Regions from separate parts of the Pseudomonas sp. F2 genome, predicted to be linked through region 2. Evidence: predicted binding sites of a transcription regulator. Region 2 holds the regulator's gene; the other holds the start of a gene.
The links. Region 2 encodes sigma-54, which starts transcription at its own class of promoters, with help from an activator protein. Its sites were predicted from a motif close to ANTGGCATNNANNTTGCTNT; they were not measured.
Positions count from the first base shown of each region.

Region 1 (7,102 bases), 610 kb from region 2:
TGTGAGTACGGTGCAGTCTTATGCACCAATATAGTGCGCAAAGCTGAACAGCGTTAGAAGAAGCGCAGGAAGGGATTTTTTTCTTCAGCGGGTTTGTCTTTCAATGGGCATTCCGGGCGTACGCCGTAGTCCTCGCTGACGCAGGGTTTGACTTGGCGTTTTTGTGCCAGCGAGATGCGCAGCATGTGGAACGGCTGGTTGGCGGTGCGTTCGACGGTGCGGCCCTGGTCATCGAGGATTTCCACTGACAGGTTATGGCTGCCGCGATCAATGTTGCTCAGCGGGAAAACAGGAGTCAGGCCCGGCTCGCCAGTGGCTTGTCCGTCCAGCAGCAGGCGATAGCGGTGACCCTGCTGTAGACCCGGTTCGCTGGTGACGCTGACGATCACCTCGCCCGCGCTGCTGCGAAGGGTCGCGTCCGGCTCGGGGATGAGGATGCGCAGCATGTCGTAGTGAAACAGCGGTTGTTCCGGGGATTTTTTTGCGGCGTTGATCGGCGCAGCGACCGTGGGGTTGGCCGACATGCGGTTGCTGGTTGCGATGGGAACGCGCTTGGCATTGCCGCGCGGCTGATCGGTGTAGACGCGATTACCCTGCGCATCGACGTAGGTGAAGACCTCCGCCGAAACGGGCAGGGCGAACAGACACAGGATCAGCCAGAAAATCCTCATGGCTTGTGCACCCGCTGCACGGTGAACACCACCGTTGGGCTCTGCTGGATGATCGCTTCGCCGTCGATCACCTGCACCGCGAGACGATGCTCGCCACGATCAACATTCACCAGTTGCAGGATGGGCACGTTGCTCGGCTGGCCGTAAGGCGCGTCGTCCAGCACCAGCCTCAATTGGTGCGGCGCCTGCAGGCGCGGCTTGATCAGCACATTGACAGTGAAGGTGCCGTTGTTGGCGCGCAGCGCCTCTTCGCTGGGCAGGCCGGTCAGCTCCAGCACCTCGTAGGCACTGCGTGCCGCGGGGCGTGTGTCGGTGCTTGAAGGCGCTGGCGCGCTCGGTGCCTGTGGCTCGACGCTGTTAAGTGGCGGCAACTCAAGCGGTTGTGCTTTGACGCCGTCCGGCGAGTGATCGCTGTAGACCGTGTTGCCGTTGGCGTCGGTGTACTTGTAGATCTGCGCGGCGGCGGGCAAGGCGATCAGCAGCAGAATGTAGAGAAAGGTGCGACCCATGAAATCGACCGGGAAAGAAAGCGATGGGGTGCAGCATAGGCCAGGGTGCGGCGGTTGGCCCAGCCCGGGATATATCCGGAGATCATTCAGACGCCAAAATCCCCTTTGGGAGCGAGCCTGCTCGCGAAGGCGGTCGCCATCCCCGTCAATGACCCACCGTATTCGCGAGCAGGCTCGCTCCCACCGGGGATTTGTGTAGCTTCATAAATCGTGGGCAATAAAAAGGCCTCCCGAAGGAGGCCTCTTTTGTCACGCTGCGTAGCGCAGCGCTACCGGATCAGCAGCTGTAGTACAGCTCATATTCCAGTGGGTGTACGAAGGTACGGACCTTGATTTCTTCTTCGGATTTCAGCGCGATGTAAGCGTCGATGAAGTCGTCGGAGAATACGCCGCCCTTGGTCAGGAACGCACGGCCCTTGTCCAGCTCTTCCAGGGCTTCTTTCAGGCTGCCGCAAACCTGTGGGATCTCTTTCGCCTCTTCAGGCGGCAGGTCGTACAGGTTTTTGTCAGCGGCATCGCCAGGGTGGATCTTGTTCTGGATACCGTCCAGACCGGCCATCAGCAGTGCTGCGAAAGCCAGGTACGGGTTGGCAGCCGGATCCGGGAAGCGAGCTTCGATACGACGGCCGCGTGGGCTGTTGACGTAAGGAATACGGATCGAGGCGGAGCGGTTGCGAGCCGAGTAGGCCAGCATCACCGGCGCTTCGAAACCTGGCACCAGACGCTTGTAGGAGTTGGTGGCCGGGTTGGTGAAGCCGTTCAGGGCCTTACCGTGCTTGATGATACCGCCGATGAAGTACAGGGCGGTTTCGGACAGGCCGGCATAGCCTTCGCCAGCGAAGGTGTTCTTGCCGTCTTTGGCGATGGACATGTGTACGTGCATGCCCGAGCCGTTGTCGCCGTACAGTGGCTTCGGCATGAAGGTCGCAGTGCGGCCGTAAGCGTCGGCAACGTTGTGGACAACGTATTTCAGGGTCTGAACTTCGTCAGCTTTTTTCACCAGGGTGTTGAACTTGACACCGATTTCGTTCTGACCGGCAGTCGCCACTTCGTGGTGGTGAACTTCAACGGTCTGGCCCATCTCTTCCAGTGCGTTGCACATGGCAGTACGGATTTCGTGGTCGTGGTCGAACGGCGGAACCGGGAAGTAGCCGCCTTTGATGCCAGGACGGTGGCCTTTGTTGCCGCCTTCGATGTCCTGGTCGGACATCCACGAACCTTGCTCGGAGTAGATCTTGAACATCGAGCCGGAGATGTCGGATTTGAACTTCACTTCGTCGAAGATGAAGAATTCTGGTTCTGGACCGGCGAAGACGGTGTCACCGATACCGGTGGTCTTCAGGTATTCCTCGGCGCGGTGCGCGATGGCGCGCGGGTCGCGATCGTAACCTTGCATGGTCGAAGGTTCGATGATGTCGCAAACCAGGATCAGGGTCGCGTCTTCGGTGAACGGGTCGAGAACGGCAGTGTCGTCGTCCGGCAGCAGGATCATGTCGGAGGCTTCGATGCCTTTCCAGCCAGCGATGGAGGAACCGTCGAACATCTTGCCGACTTCGAAGAAGTCGTCTTCCAGCGCATCGCGAGCCGGCATGGTCACGTGGTGCTGAGTGCCTTTGGTGTCCGTGAAGCGCAGATCAATCCACTTGACGTCATGATCTTTGATGAGTTGAACCGACTTCGACATAGTGTCCTCCGGGTGGCTTAGGGCTTGGTAGTGGATGCCCTTAATTTGGGTGATGCCGGCGCAGATACTCTGCCAAGGCAACCTGCCTCACAAGGGAGCAAATTGCATGCCAGTGCCCCAGCATGGGTTTTTTGCCCCAATTTCACGCTTTCGAAGCAAGAAAGCGCCATAAAGGCGAATTTATCGCCCCTTAATGTAGCGCTTCAAATCAGAAATGACCCGTTTTGGTGCAAGTGAAACCTTCTGCATATTAACTGGTTAAACCTTGAGCAATTTCCGCTATAATCCGCGCCCCCCTTTTTCGGCTGGCCCTGCGCGCGCTGTTTTCATGAAACTAATCGTAAAAGTCTTCCCCGAGATCACCATCAAAAGCCGCCCTGTCCGGATGCGTTTCATCCGCCAGCTGGCCAAGAACATCCGCGCCGTGCTCCGCGATCTGGACCCGGCCGTGGTGGTGAACGGTGTGTGGGACAATCTCGAGCTGGAAACCCGCGTGACCGACCCCAAAGCCTTGAAAGAGATGGGCGAGCGCCTCACTTGTACTCCTGGTGTCGCGCACTTTCTGCAGATCGACGAATACCCGCTGGGCGACTTCGACGACATCACCGAGAAGTGCAAACAGCACTACGGCGATGTGCTGGCCGGGAAGATTTTTTCGGTGCGCTGCAAACGTGCAGGCAAGCATCCGTTCAGCTCGATGGACGTCGAAAAATACGTCGGCAGCAAGCTGCGTCGCGAATGCGGGGCGGCCGGAATCGACCTCAAAGACCCGGAAATCGAAGTTCGCATCGAAGTTCGCGACCAACGGTTGTTTGTCATCCACAGCCAGCACAACGGTATTGGCGGTTACCCGCTCGGCGCCCTGGAGCAGACGCTGGTATTGATGTCCGGCGGCTTTGACTCGACGGTTGCCGCGTACCAGATCATGCGCCGCGGCCTGATGGCACATTTCTGCTTCTTCAATCTGGGCGGGCGTGCCCACGAACTGGGCGTGATGGAAGTCGCGCATTTCATCTGGAAGAAGTACGGCAGCTCGCAACGCGTGCTATTTGTCAGTGTTCCGTTCGAAGAAGTGTTGGGTGAAATTCTCGGCAAAGTCGATAACAGTCATATGGGCGTCGTATTGAAGCGTATGATGTTGCGCGCATCGTCGGCCATTGCCGACCGGCTGCACATCGACGCGCTGGTCACCGGCGAAGCGATTTCCCAGGTATCGAGCCAGACGCTGCCGAACCTGTCGGTGATCGACTGCGTGACCGACAAGCTGGTCCTGCGCCCACTGATCGTTGCGCACAAGCAGGACATCATCGACACGGCCAACGAGATCGGCACCGCCGATTTCGCCCGGCACATGCCGGAGTACTGCGGGGTCATCTCGGTCAATCCGAAGACCGCCGCCAAGCGCCACCGTGTTGAGCACGAAGAGAAAGAATTCGACATGGCGGTCCTCGAGCGTGCGCTCGAAAACGCCAAACTGGTGCCGATCGATCGAGTGATCGACGAATTGGGCCAGGACTTGCAGATCGAAGAAGTCGGCGAAGCGCTGGCCGGTCAGATCGTCATCGACATCCGTCACCCGGATGCGGCCGAGGATGACCCGCTGGAACTCGCCGGCATAGAAGTACAGACGATGCCGTTCTACGCAGTGAACGCTCGTTTCAAGGAGCTGGATCCGACTCGCCAGTACCTGCTGTATTGCGACAAAGGCGTGATGAGTCGCCTGCATGCTCACCATTTGCTCAGTGAGGGGCATGCCAATGTGCGCGTTTATCGACCGAGCTAAGTGCCCGGGGCTGTTTGCCTGTGGCCTGCGTCACCGGCCCCCCGACACCGCCGTCAAGCTGTAACGGCCATGCCGGACACTACTGTTAATCGCTGCCAAGACTTGTCAGCAAACCGAATCCTCTGATCGAGATACACAAGTGATCGAAAATCTACGTAACATCGCCATCATTGCCCACGTTGACCATGGTAAGACCACCCTGGTAGACAAACTCCTGCGTCAATCCGGCACTCTGGAGCGCAACGAGCTCAACGACGAGCGCGTGATGGACTCCAACGACCAGGAAAAAGAGCGCGGTATTACCATCCTGGCGAAAAACACCGCCATCAACTGGAACGGCTACCACATCAACATCGTGGACACCCCGGGCCACGCCGACTTCGGCGGCGAAGTAGAACGCGTAATGTCGATGGTTGACTCCGTTCTGCTGCTGGTTGACGCTCAAGACGGCCCTATGCCGCAAACCCGTTTCGTGACCAAGAAGGCCTTCGAAGCCGGCCTGCGTCCAATCGTGGTGATCAACAAGGTTGACCGTCCAGGCGCGCGTCCGGACTGGGTTCTGGACCAGATCTTCGACCTGTTCGACAACCTCGGTGCGACCGAAGAACAACTGGACTTCCAGGTTGTTTACGCTTCGGCCCTGAACGGCATCGCCGGTCTGGACCACACCGCCATGGGCGAAGACATGACTGCGCTGTACCAGGCAGTGGTCGACCACGTTCCGCCTCCGGCCGTTGACCGTGACGGTCCGTTCCAGATGCAGATCTCCGCTCTGGACTACAACAGCTTCCTGGGTGTTATCGGTGTTGGCCGTATCGCTCGTGGTCGCGTCAAGCCAAACACTCCGGTTGTCGCAATCAGCGCCGACGGCAAGCGCCGCAACGGTCGTATCCTGAAGCTGATGGGTCACCACGGTCTGCACCGCATTGACGTTGAAGAAGCAGCAGCCGGCGACATCGTCTGCATCAGCGGCTTCGACGAGCTGTTCATCTCCGACACCCTGTGCGACATCAACACCGTCGAGGCGATGAAGCCGCTGACCGTTGACGAGCCAACCGTTTCCATGACCTTCCAGGTAAACGACTCGCCATTCTGCGGTAAAGAAGGCAAGTTCGTGACCTCCCGTAACATCAAGGACCGTCTGGACAAAGAGCTGCTGTACAACGTTGCACTGCGCGTTGAAGAAGGCGACTCGGCTGACAAGTTCAAGGTTTCCGGCCGTGGTGAGCTGCACCTCTCGGTACTGATCGAAACCATGCGTCGCGAAGGCTTCGAGCTGGCCCTGGGCCGTCCTGAAGTGATCATCCGTGAAGTTGACGGCGTGAAGCAGGAACCGTTCGAAAACGTCACCATCGACATCCCTGAAGAATCCCAGGGCAAGGTCATGGAAGAGATGGGTCTGCGTAAAGGCGACCTGAGCAACATGGTGCCGGATGGCAAGGGCCGTGTTCGTCTGGAATACAACATCCCTGCTCGCGGTCTGATCGGTTTCCGTAACCAGTTCCTGACCCTGACCAACGGTGCTGGCATCCTGACCTCGATCTTCGACCGTTACGCGCCAGTGAAGTCGGGCCACATGTCCGGCCGTCAGAACGGCGTACTGGTTTCGGTTGAAACCGGCAAGGCACTGACCTACTCGCTGGAAACCCTGCAGGCTCGCGGCAAGCTGTTCGTAGAACACGGCCAGGAGATCTACAACGGTCAGATCGTTGGTCAGAACAGCCGCGACAACGACCTGGGTGTGAACCCTACCAAAGGCAAGAAGCTCGACAACATGCGTGCTTCGGGTAAAGACGAAACCATCGCTCTGGTACCACCTGTTCGCTTCACTCTGGAACAGGCTCTGGAATACATCCAGGAAGACGAGCTGTGCGAAGTCACTCCTAAGTCCATCCGTCTTCGCAAGAAGATCCTGGACGAAAGCGAGCGTACCCGCGCTGCCAAGAAAGCCAAGGCGTAATTCAGCCCGAGCTTGAAAAAAACGCCCCCGGTCGCGAGACCGGGGGCGTTTTTGTTTGTCCGGGATTTGTGCGGTGTTTGTGCTGGCCTCAATCGCTGGCAGCCAGCTCCCACAGGGTTTTGCGTCGCACATGAATCTTGTGTACGACAACAATCAATGTGGGAGCTGGCTTGCCAGCGATGGCGACCGGACAGGCGCCGAAAAATTCAGGAAAGGTCAGAACTTCTCGATCGACCGCGAATTCTGCACCCGCTCGACTTCTTTCGGCTTGTACGCGCAATACCCCGGCCGCGGGCCGATTTTCGGGTGGTTGCGGCAAGTGTCCGGGCGCTTGTCATAAATGGTGCACAGGCGGCTTTTACGATCCAGGTAGTAGCAATCGTTGTTGCTCATGCGCTGCAGGGTGAAGATCCCCGATTTCTGGTTGAAGCGCTCGACCAGCCCTTCCTTTTGCAGGCGCTTGGCGATGTTCTTCGGCGGATCGCCCAGCTCGAA
Region 1 is NZ_CM169904.1:4,876,139-4,883,240, forward strand. Features, by position in the region: gene AC193Q_RS22020 (DUF4124 domain-containing protein) at 54-671, opposite strand; gene AC193Q_RS22025 (DUF4124 domain-containing protein) at 668-1,180, opposite strand; gene glnA (glutamate--ammonia ligase) at 1,458-2,864, opposite strand; gene thiI (tRNA uracil 4-sulfurtransferase ThiI) at 3,193-4,647, shown strand; gene typA (translational GTPase TypA) at 4,787-6,607, shown strand; gene AC193Q_RS22045 (YkgJ family cysteine cluster protein) at 6,824-7,102, opposite strand, start outside.
Region 1: a site for sigma-54 is predicted at 2,959-2,978, ahead of glnA (glutamate--ammonia ligase). Genes of this name have one in related genera too.

Region 2 (7,102 bases):
GTGGTCGGCATGGGCAAATCCGGGCATGTCGGCAACAAGATTGCCGCGACCCTGGCCAGCACCGGCACCCCGGCATTTTTTGTTCATCCAGCCGAAGCCAGCCACGGCGACATGGGCATGATCACCCGCGATGACGTGATCCTTGCCCTCTCCAACTCCGGCTCGACCAACGAAATCGTCACCCTGCTGCCGTTGATCAAGCGCCTGGGCATCCAGTTGATCAGCCTGACCGGCAATCCACAGTCACCGCTGGCCAAGGCCGCCGAAGTCAATCTCAACGTTCACGTCGAGCACGAAGCCTGCCCGCTGAACCTGGCACCGACTTCCTCGACCACCGCTGCGCTGGTCATGGGCGATGCCCTGGCCGTGGCGCTGCTGGAAGCCCGGGGTTTTACCGCCGAAGATTTTGCTTTCTCCCACCCGGGCGGCGCCCTGGGTCGACGCCTGTTGCTGAAAGTGGAAAACGTCATGCACGCCGGCCAGGAGCTGCCGCAAGTGCAACGCGGTACCCTGCTCAAGGACGCGCTCATGGAAATGACCCGCAAGGGCCTGGGCATGACCGCGATCGTTGAAGCCGATGGCAAACTCGCCGGGATCTTCACCGACGGCGACTTGCGCCGCACCCTGGATCGCAGCATCGACATCCGCAGCGCCACCATCGACCAGGTCATGACCGCACACGGCAAGACCGCACGGCCGGAGATGCTCGCCGCCGAAGCGCTGAAAATCATGGAAGACCACCGAATCAACGCACTGGTGGTCGTGGACGAAGAAGATCGCCCAATCGGCGCCTTCAACCTCTCCGATCTGCTGCGTGCAGGAGTGATGTAATGACAACCGATCTGCTGCAACGCGGCAAAGCGATCAAACTGGCGGTGTTCGACGTCGATGGCGTCCTCACCGACGGGCGCCTGTACTTCCTCGAAGACGGCAGCGAATTCAAGACCTTCAACACCCTCGACGGCCAGGGCATCAAGATGCTGATGAATGCCGGCGTAGAAACCGCCATCATCAGCGGCCGCAAGACGCCGGTGGTCGAGCGCCGGGCGAAGAACCTCGGCATCCCGCACCTGTTTCAGGGCCGCGAAGACAAATTGGTGGTTCTGGACGGCCTATTGGCGCAACTGGGCCTAAGCTATGAACAGGTCGCCTACCTCGGTGACGACCTGCCTGACCTGCCGGTGATCCGCCGCGTAGGCTTGGGCATGGCCGTGGCCAATGCTGCCGACTTCGTGCGCGAACACGCCCATGGCGTCACTCGGGCCCGCGGTGGCGAAGGTGCCGCCCGCGAATTCTGCGAATTGATCCTGCGCGCCCAGGGCCGCCTCGATGCGGCCAACGCCGCGTACCTGTGAGCCAAACCATGTTTAGCAAAAAATTTCGCAACTTCCTGTTGTTCGGCTGTATCGCTGCCCTGTTTGCAGCGGTCGGCTACTGGAACATCAGCCCTGAACGGTTCCTCGACAAACCTGTGACCAAGGTCGAAGACACCGCCATCGACTGGTACGCCACGAACACGCATACCCTGCAATACCTTCCGGACGGCAAGGTGCAGTACGAAATGACGTCGGACAAGGCCGAGCATCTGAAAGCGACGGACGTGACACTGGTCACCAAACCCGACCTCAACATGTTCCGCGGCACAGACTTTCCGTGGCATGTGACCAGCGAGCGTGGCGAAGTAAACCCGGACGGAACCCAGGTAGAACTGATCGACTCGGTACGCATCAAGCGCACCGATGAAAAGAACCGCGACACCCTGATCACCAGCACCCGCATGACGGTGTTCCCTCAGCAGCAATATGCGCAGACCGAGCAACCCGTTAGAATCGACGGCGCTGGCGGTGTATCGACTGGCGTGGGAATGAAGGCGTATTTGAAGGAAAGCAGGATACACCTGCAATCGAACGTAAGAGGACAGTATGAGGCTCGTTAAAACCCTCCCTATTTTGCTCAGTCTGGGCGCAGCACTGGGAAGCGTGAGCGCCTGGGCTCTGCCGAACGATCAGCAGCAACCTATCCGCATTCAGGCCGACGACGCCCAACTGGACGACAAGAATGGCATCGCCACCTATAAAGGTGACGTGATCATCACCCAGGGTTCGATGATCGTTAAGGGCAATACGGTGACCATCACCCGTACCCCGACCGGCGACATCGACGTGGTGACCTCGGTGGGTAACCTTGCCTACTTCGAGCAGTTGCAAACCCAGGGTGACACCAAGCCTGTACAGGGCTGGGGCGTGACGATCCAGTATCACGCCGCGCAAAACCGCGTCGTGCTGATCGACAAGGCCAAGGTTGTCGACAAGGACAACAACACCACCCAGGGCGAGAAAATCGTCTATGACACGGTGAGAAAACTGGCCAGCGCCGGTCGCGCTACCGGCAACAAGGTCACCGAGACGCGTCCGCGCATCGACATGGTGATCCAGCCGAAGAAGAAAACCGACGAGAAAACCCAGTAATGGCAACTCTGAAAGCTCAGCACCTGGCCAAGGCCTATAAAAGCCGCCAGGTCGTGCGTGACGTCAGCCTGTCGATCGACAGCGGCCAGATCGTCGGCCTGCTCGGCCCGAACGGCGCCGGCAAGACCACCTGCTTCTACATGATCGTCGGCCTGGTGCAGGCCGATCAGGGCCGCGTACTGATCGACGATCTGGACGTCAGCCACCAGCCGATGCACGGTCGCGCCAAGGCCGGTATCGGCTATCTGCCGCAAGAAGCGTCGATCTTCCGCAAACTGTCGGTGGCCGACAACATCATGGCCATCCTCGAGACTCGTCAGGAGCTCGACAAGGCCGGTCGTCGCAAGGAGCTGGAAAGCCTGCTGCAGGAGTTCCATATCAGCCACATCCGCGACAACCTCGGCATGAGCCTGTCCGGTGGTGAACGCCGTCGGGTGGAAATCGCCCGCGCCCTGGCGACCGCCCCGAAATTCATCCTGCTCGACGAACCGTTCGCCGGTGTCGACCCGATCTCGGTCGGCGACATCAAGCAGATCATCCATCACCTCAAGGCCAAGGGCATCGGTGTGCTGATCACCGACCATAACGTGCGTGAGACGCTGGATATCTGCGAGACCGCCTACATCGTCAACGACGGTCAACTGATCGCTGAAGGCGATGCGGCAACCATCCTTGCCAACGACCTGGTGAAGGAAGTGTACCTGGGCCACGAGTTCCGCCTCTAAAGCGCGAGCGCATTCGGCCAGCCGTCCGGGTGCTGTAACGTTGAAGCGCTTTTTTTATACGCTTTATTGTTACAGCGCTCTAGGCAAACACGACAGTTTCAGGCATATAATTTGCTTAAGTTTGGCGCTTCGGCGCCCTGTAGTGGATGGCGCATGCGCGCCGGCGAATAAGGTGTTAAGCCCCTGCCATGAAACCATCGCTAGTCTTGAGAATGGGCCAGCAGCTGACGATGACACCGCAGCTGCAACAGGCCATCCGCCTGCTCCAATTGTCGACCCTGGACCTGCAACAGGAAATCCAGGAGGCCCTGGAATCCAATCCGATGCTCGAGCGCCAGGAAGAAGGCGACGACTTCGACAACTCCGATCCATTGGCCGACAACGCCGAACAAAAACCCAACACCGAGATTCAGGAACCCTCCTATCAGGAAACCGCCCCGACGGTGGACAACCTGGAGGAAGGCGAATGGAACGAGCGCATTCCTAACGAATTGCCCGTCGATACCGCCTGGGAAGACGTCTACCAGACCAGCGCCAGCAGCCTGCCCAGCAGCGATGACGACGAGTGGGATTTCACCACCCGCACCTCCGCCGGGGAAAGCCTGCAAAGCCATCTGCTGTGGCAACTGAACCTGGCGCCGATGTCCGACACCGACCGCCTGATCGCCGTGACCCTGATCGATTGCATCAACAACCAGGGTTATCTCGACGAAACGCTCGAAGAAATTCTCGACGCCTTTGATCCGGAGCTCGACATCGAGCTGGACGAGATCGAAGCCGTTCTGCACCGCATTCAGCAATTCGAACCCGCCGGCATCGGCGCGCGCAACCTCGGCGAATGCCTGTTGCTGCAACTGCGTCAACTCCCGGCCAAGACTCCTTGGCTGAACGAAGCCAAGCGTCTGGTCAGCGACTACATCGATCTGCTTGGCAGTCGCGACTACAGCCAGCTGATGCGACGCATGAAGCTCAAGGAAGACGAGCTGCGTCAGGTCATCGAACTGGTGCAGAGCCTCAATCCGCGCCCGGGTTCACAGATCGAATCCACCGAAGCCGAGTACGTGGTGCCTGACGTGATTGTGCGCAAGGACAACGAACGCTGGCTGGTCGAGCTGAATCAGGAGTCGGTGCCTCGTCTGCGGGTCAATGCGCAGTACGCCGGCTTCGTGCGACGCGCCGACACCAGCGCCGACAACACCTTCATGCGCAACCAGTTGCAAGAGGCGCGCTGGTTCATCAAGAGCCTGCAAAGCCGCAATGAAACCCTGATGAAGGTGGCCACCCAGATCGTCGAGCACCAACGTGGCTTCCTGGAATACGGCGACGAAGCCATGAAACCGTTGGTCCTGCATGACATCGCCGAGGCGGTCGGCATGCACGAATCGACGATTTCCCGGGTCACCACGCAGAAATTCATGCATACCCCTCGGGGCATTTATGAACTGAAATACTTTTTCTCCAGCCACGTCAGCACCTCTGAAGGCGGTGAATGCTCATCCACGGCGATCCGCGCGATCATCAAAAAACTGGTCGCGGCGGAAAATCAGAAAAAGCCATTGAGTGACAGCAAGATCGCTGGTTTACTGGAGGCACAAGGCATTCAGGTGGCTCGCCGCACCGTCGCCAAGTACCGTGAATCCCTCGGGATCGCGCCTTCGAGCGAACGCAAGCGGTTGATGTAAGCCACGTTACAGCGTTCCAGTGGCAGGCTATCCGGCCTGCCGCTTTATGCACTGGCAACGAAGGAGAAGCTGTATGCAAGTCAACATCAGTGGACACCAACTGGAAGTGACCGAACCTCTGCGCACCTACATCAACGAGAAACTCGAACGATTGGAGCGCCATTTCGACAAGATCACTAACGTGCAGGTCACGATGTGCGTCGAAAAGCTCAAGCAGAAAATCGAAGCCACCTTGCATATACCCGGCAGCGAAGTGGTCGCCAACGCAGAAGATACCGACATGTATGCTGCGATCGACTCACTGACCGACAAGCTGGATCGCCAACTCAAAAAGCATAAGGAAAAGACCCAGAGCCTCCTTCAGGGCGCAACCGGTCGTTAACACTCCCAACCCATGATCCGACTTGAAAGTATCCTGACCCCCGGCCGTTCCCTGGTGAACGTGCCGGGCGGCAGTAAAAAGAAAGCCCTCGAACAGATTGCCAACCTCATCCATAAAGAAGTGCCGGATCTGGCCATGCAGGATGTGTTCGATGCGCTGATCGCCCGTGAGAAACTCGGTTCCACCGGTTTCGGCAACGGCATCGCCATTCCCCACTGTCGCCTCAAAGGCTGCGAAGCGCCTATCAGCGCATTGATGCACCTTGATGCCCCCATTGATTTCGATGCCATCGACGGCGCTCCGGTTGACTTGCTGTTTGTCCTGCTGGTCCCGGAAGCGGCCACCGATGCTCACCTCGAATTACTGCGCCAGATCGCCAGCATGCTCGATCGCAAGGAAGTGCGCGAAAAACTGCGCAGCGCACCGAGTAATGAAGCCTTGTATCATGTCGTCCTGAGCGAGCAGAACGGTCATTAATCATGCGTTTGATCATCGTCAGCGGCCGCTCCGGCTCGGGTAAAAGTACTGCCCTGGATGTCCTTGAGGACAACGGCTACTACTGCATCGACAACCTGCCGGCCGGCTTGCTGCCGGAACTCGCCGAACGCGCCCTGATTCATACGGAGCTGGCCCAGCCGCTGGTGGCCGTGTCGATCGATGCACGCAATCTGCCGAGCCACCTGTCGCGTTTCCCCGAACTGCTTGAAGAAGTCCGCGCCCGCCACATCCAGTGCGATGTGCTGTATCTGGATGCTGACGAAGAAACCCTGCTCAAGCGCTTCTCGGAAACCCGCCGACGCCATCCGCTGAGCACTGCCAACCGCTCGCTGGCCGAAGCGATCAACGACGAAACTGCCCTGCTCGGCCCGATTGCCGACCTGGCCGACCTCAAGGTCAACACTACCAACCTGAATCTGTACCAGCTGCGTGACACCATCAAGTTGCGCCTGCTGAACCAGCCGGAGCCGGGCACGGCGTTTCTGGTCGAGTCGTTCGGCTTCAAGCGCGGCATGCCGGTGGACGCGGATCTGGTGTTCGACGTGCGCTGCCTGCCCAACCCGTACTGGAAGCCGGAGCTACGCGCCCAATCGGGTCTCGATGCACCAGTCGCCGAATACCTGGCGGCGCAGCCGGAAGTCGAGGAGATGTATCAGGATATCTTCGGCTATCTGAATAAATGGCTGCCACGCTTTGCGGCGAGCAACCGCGCCTACGTCACCATTGCCATTGGCTGCACAGGTGGGCATCACCGCTCCGTTTACCTGACCGAACGCCTGGGTCAGGCCCTGCAGAAAACCCTGAAGAACGTCCAGGTTCGCCACCGCGACCTCACTTAAAGGATTCACACCGCGATGCCTGCTCTGGAAATCGAAATCATCAATAAACTGGGCCTGCATGCCCGAGCGTCGGCCAAGTTCGTCGGGGTGGCGGGTCAGTTCCCGGATTGCACGATCAGAGTGGGTCGTACACCAGAAACAACCGTGGACGGTAAAAGCATCATGGCGATGATGATGCTGGCTGCCGGCAAGGGCACGAAGATCTATCTGAGCACCGAAGGCCATCAGGAAAAAGAAGCGCTGGATGCGCTGGTGGCGTTGATCAACAACTACTTCGATGAGGGTGGTTGATCGTTAAAGATCAAAAGATCAAAAAATCGCAGCCTGCGGCAGCTTCTACAGTGAACGCATTCCAAATGCAGGAGCTGCCGCAGGCTGCGATCTTTTGATATTCAGCCCAATGCGGTATCCATCACCATCATCAGACAAAACCCGATCAGCAAGCCAAGACTGGCCAGCTTGTCATGACCATTGCGTCGCGACTCGGGGATCACCTCATGCGTCACTA
Region 2 is NZ_CM169904.1:5,484,977-5,492,078, reverse strand. Features, by position in the region: gene AC193Q_RS24600 (KpsF/GutQ family sugar-phosphate isomerase) at 1-831, shown strand, start outside; gene AC193Q_RS24595 (KdsC family phosphatase) at 831-1,355, shown strand; gene lptC (LPS export ABC transporter periplasmic protein LptC) at 1,364-1,936, shown strand; gene lptA (lipopolysaccharide transport periplasmic protein LptA) at 1,923-2,468, shown strand; gene lptB (LPS export ABC transporter ATP-binding protein) at 2,468-3,193, shown strand; gene AC193Q_RS24575 (RNA polymerase factor sigma-54) at 3,382-4,875, shown strand; gene hpf (ribosome hibernation-promoting factor, HPF/YfiA family) at 4,949-5,257, shown strand; gene ptsN (PTS IIA-like nitrogen regulatory protein PtsN) at 5,270-5,734, shown strand; gene rapZ (RNase adapter RapZ) at 5,737-6,594, shown strand; gene AC193Q_RS24555 (HPr family phosphocarrier protein) at 6,610-6,885, shown strand; gene AC193Q_RS24550 (ZIP family metal transporter) at 6,987-7,102, opposite strand, start outside.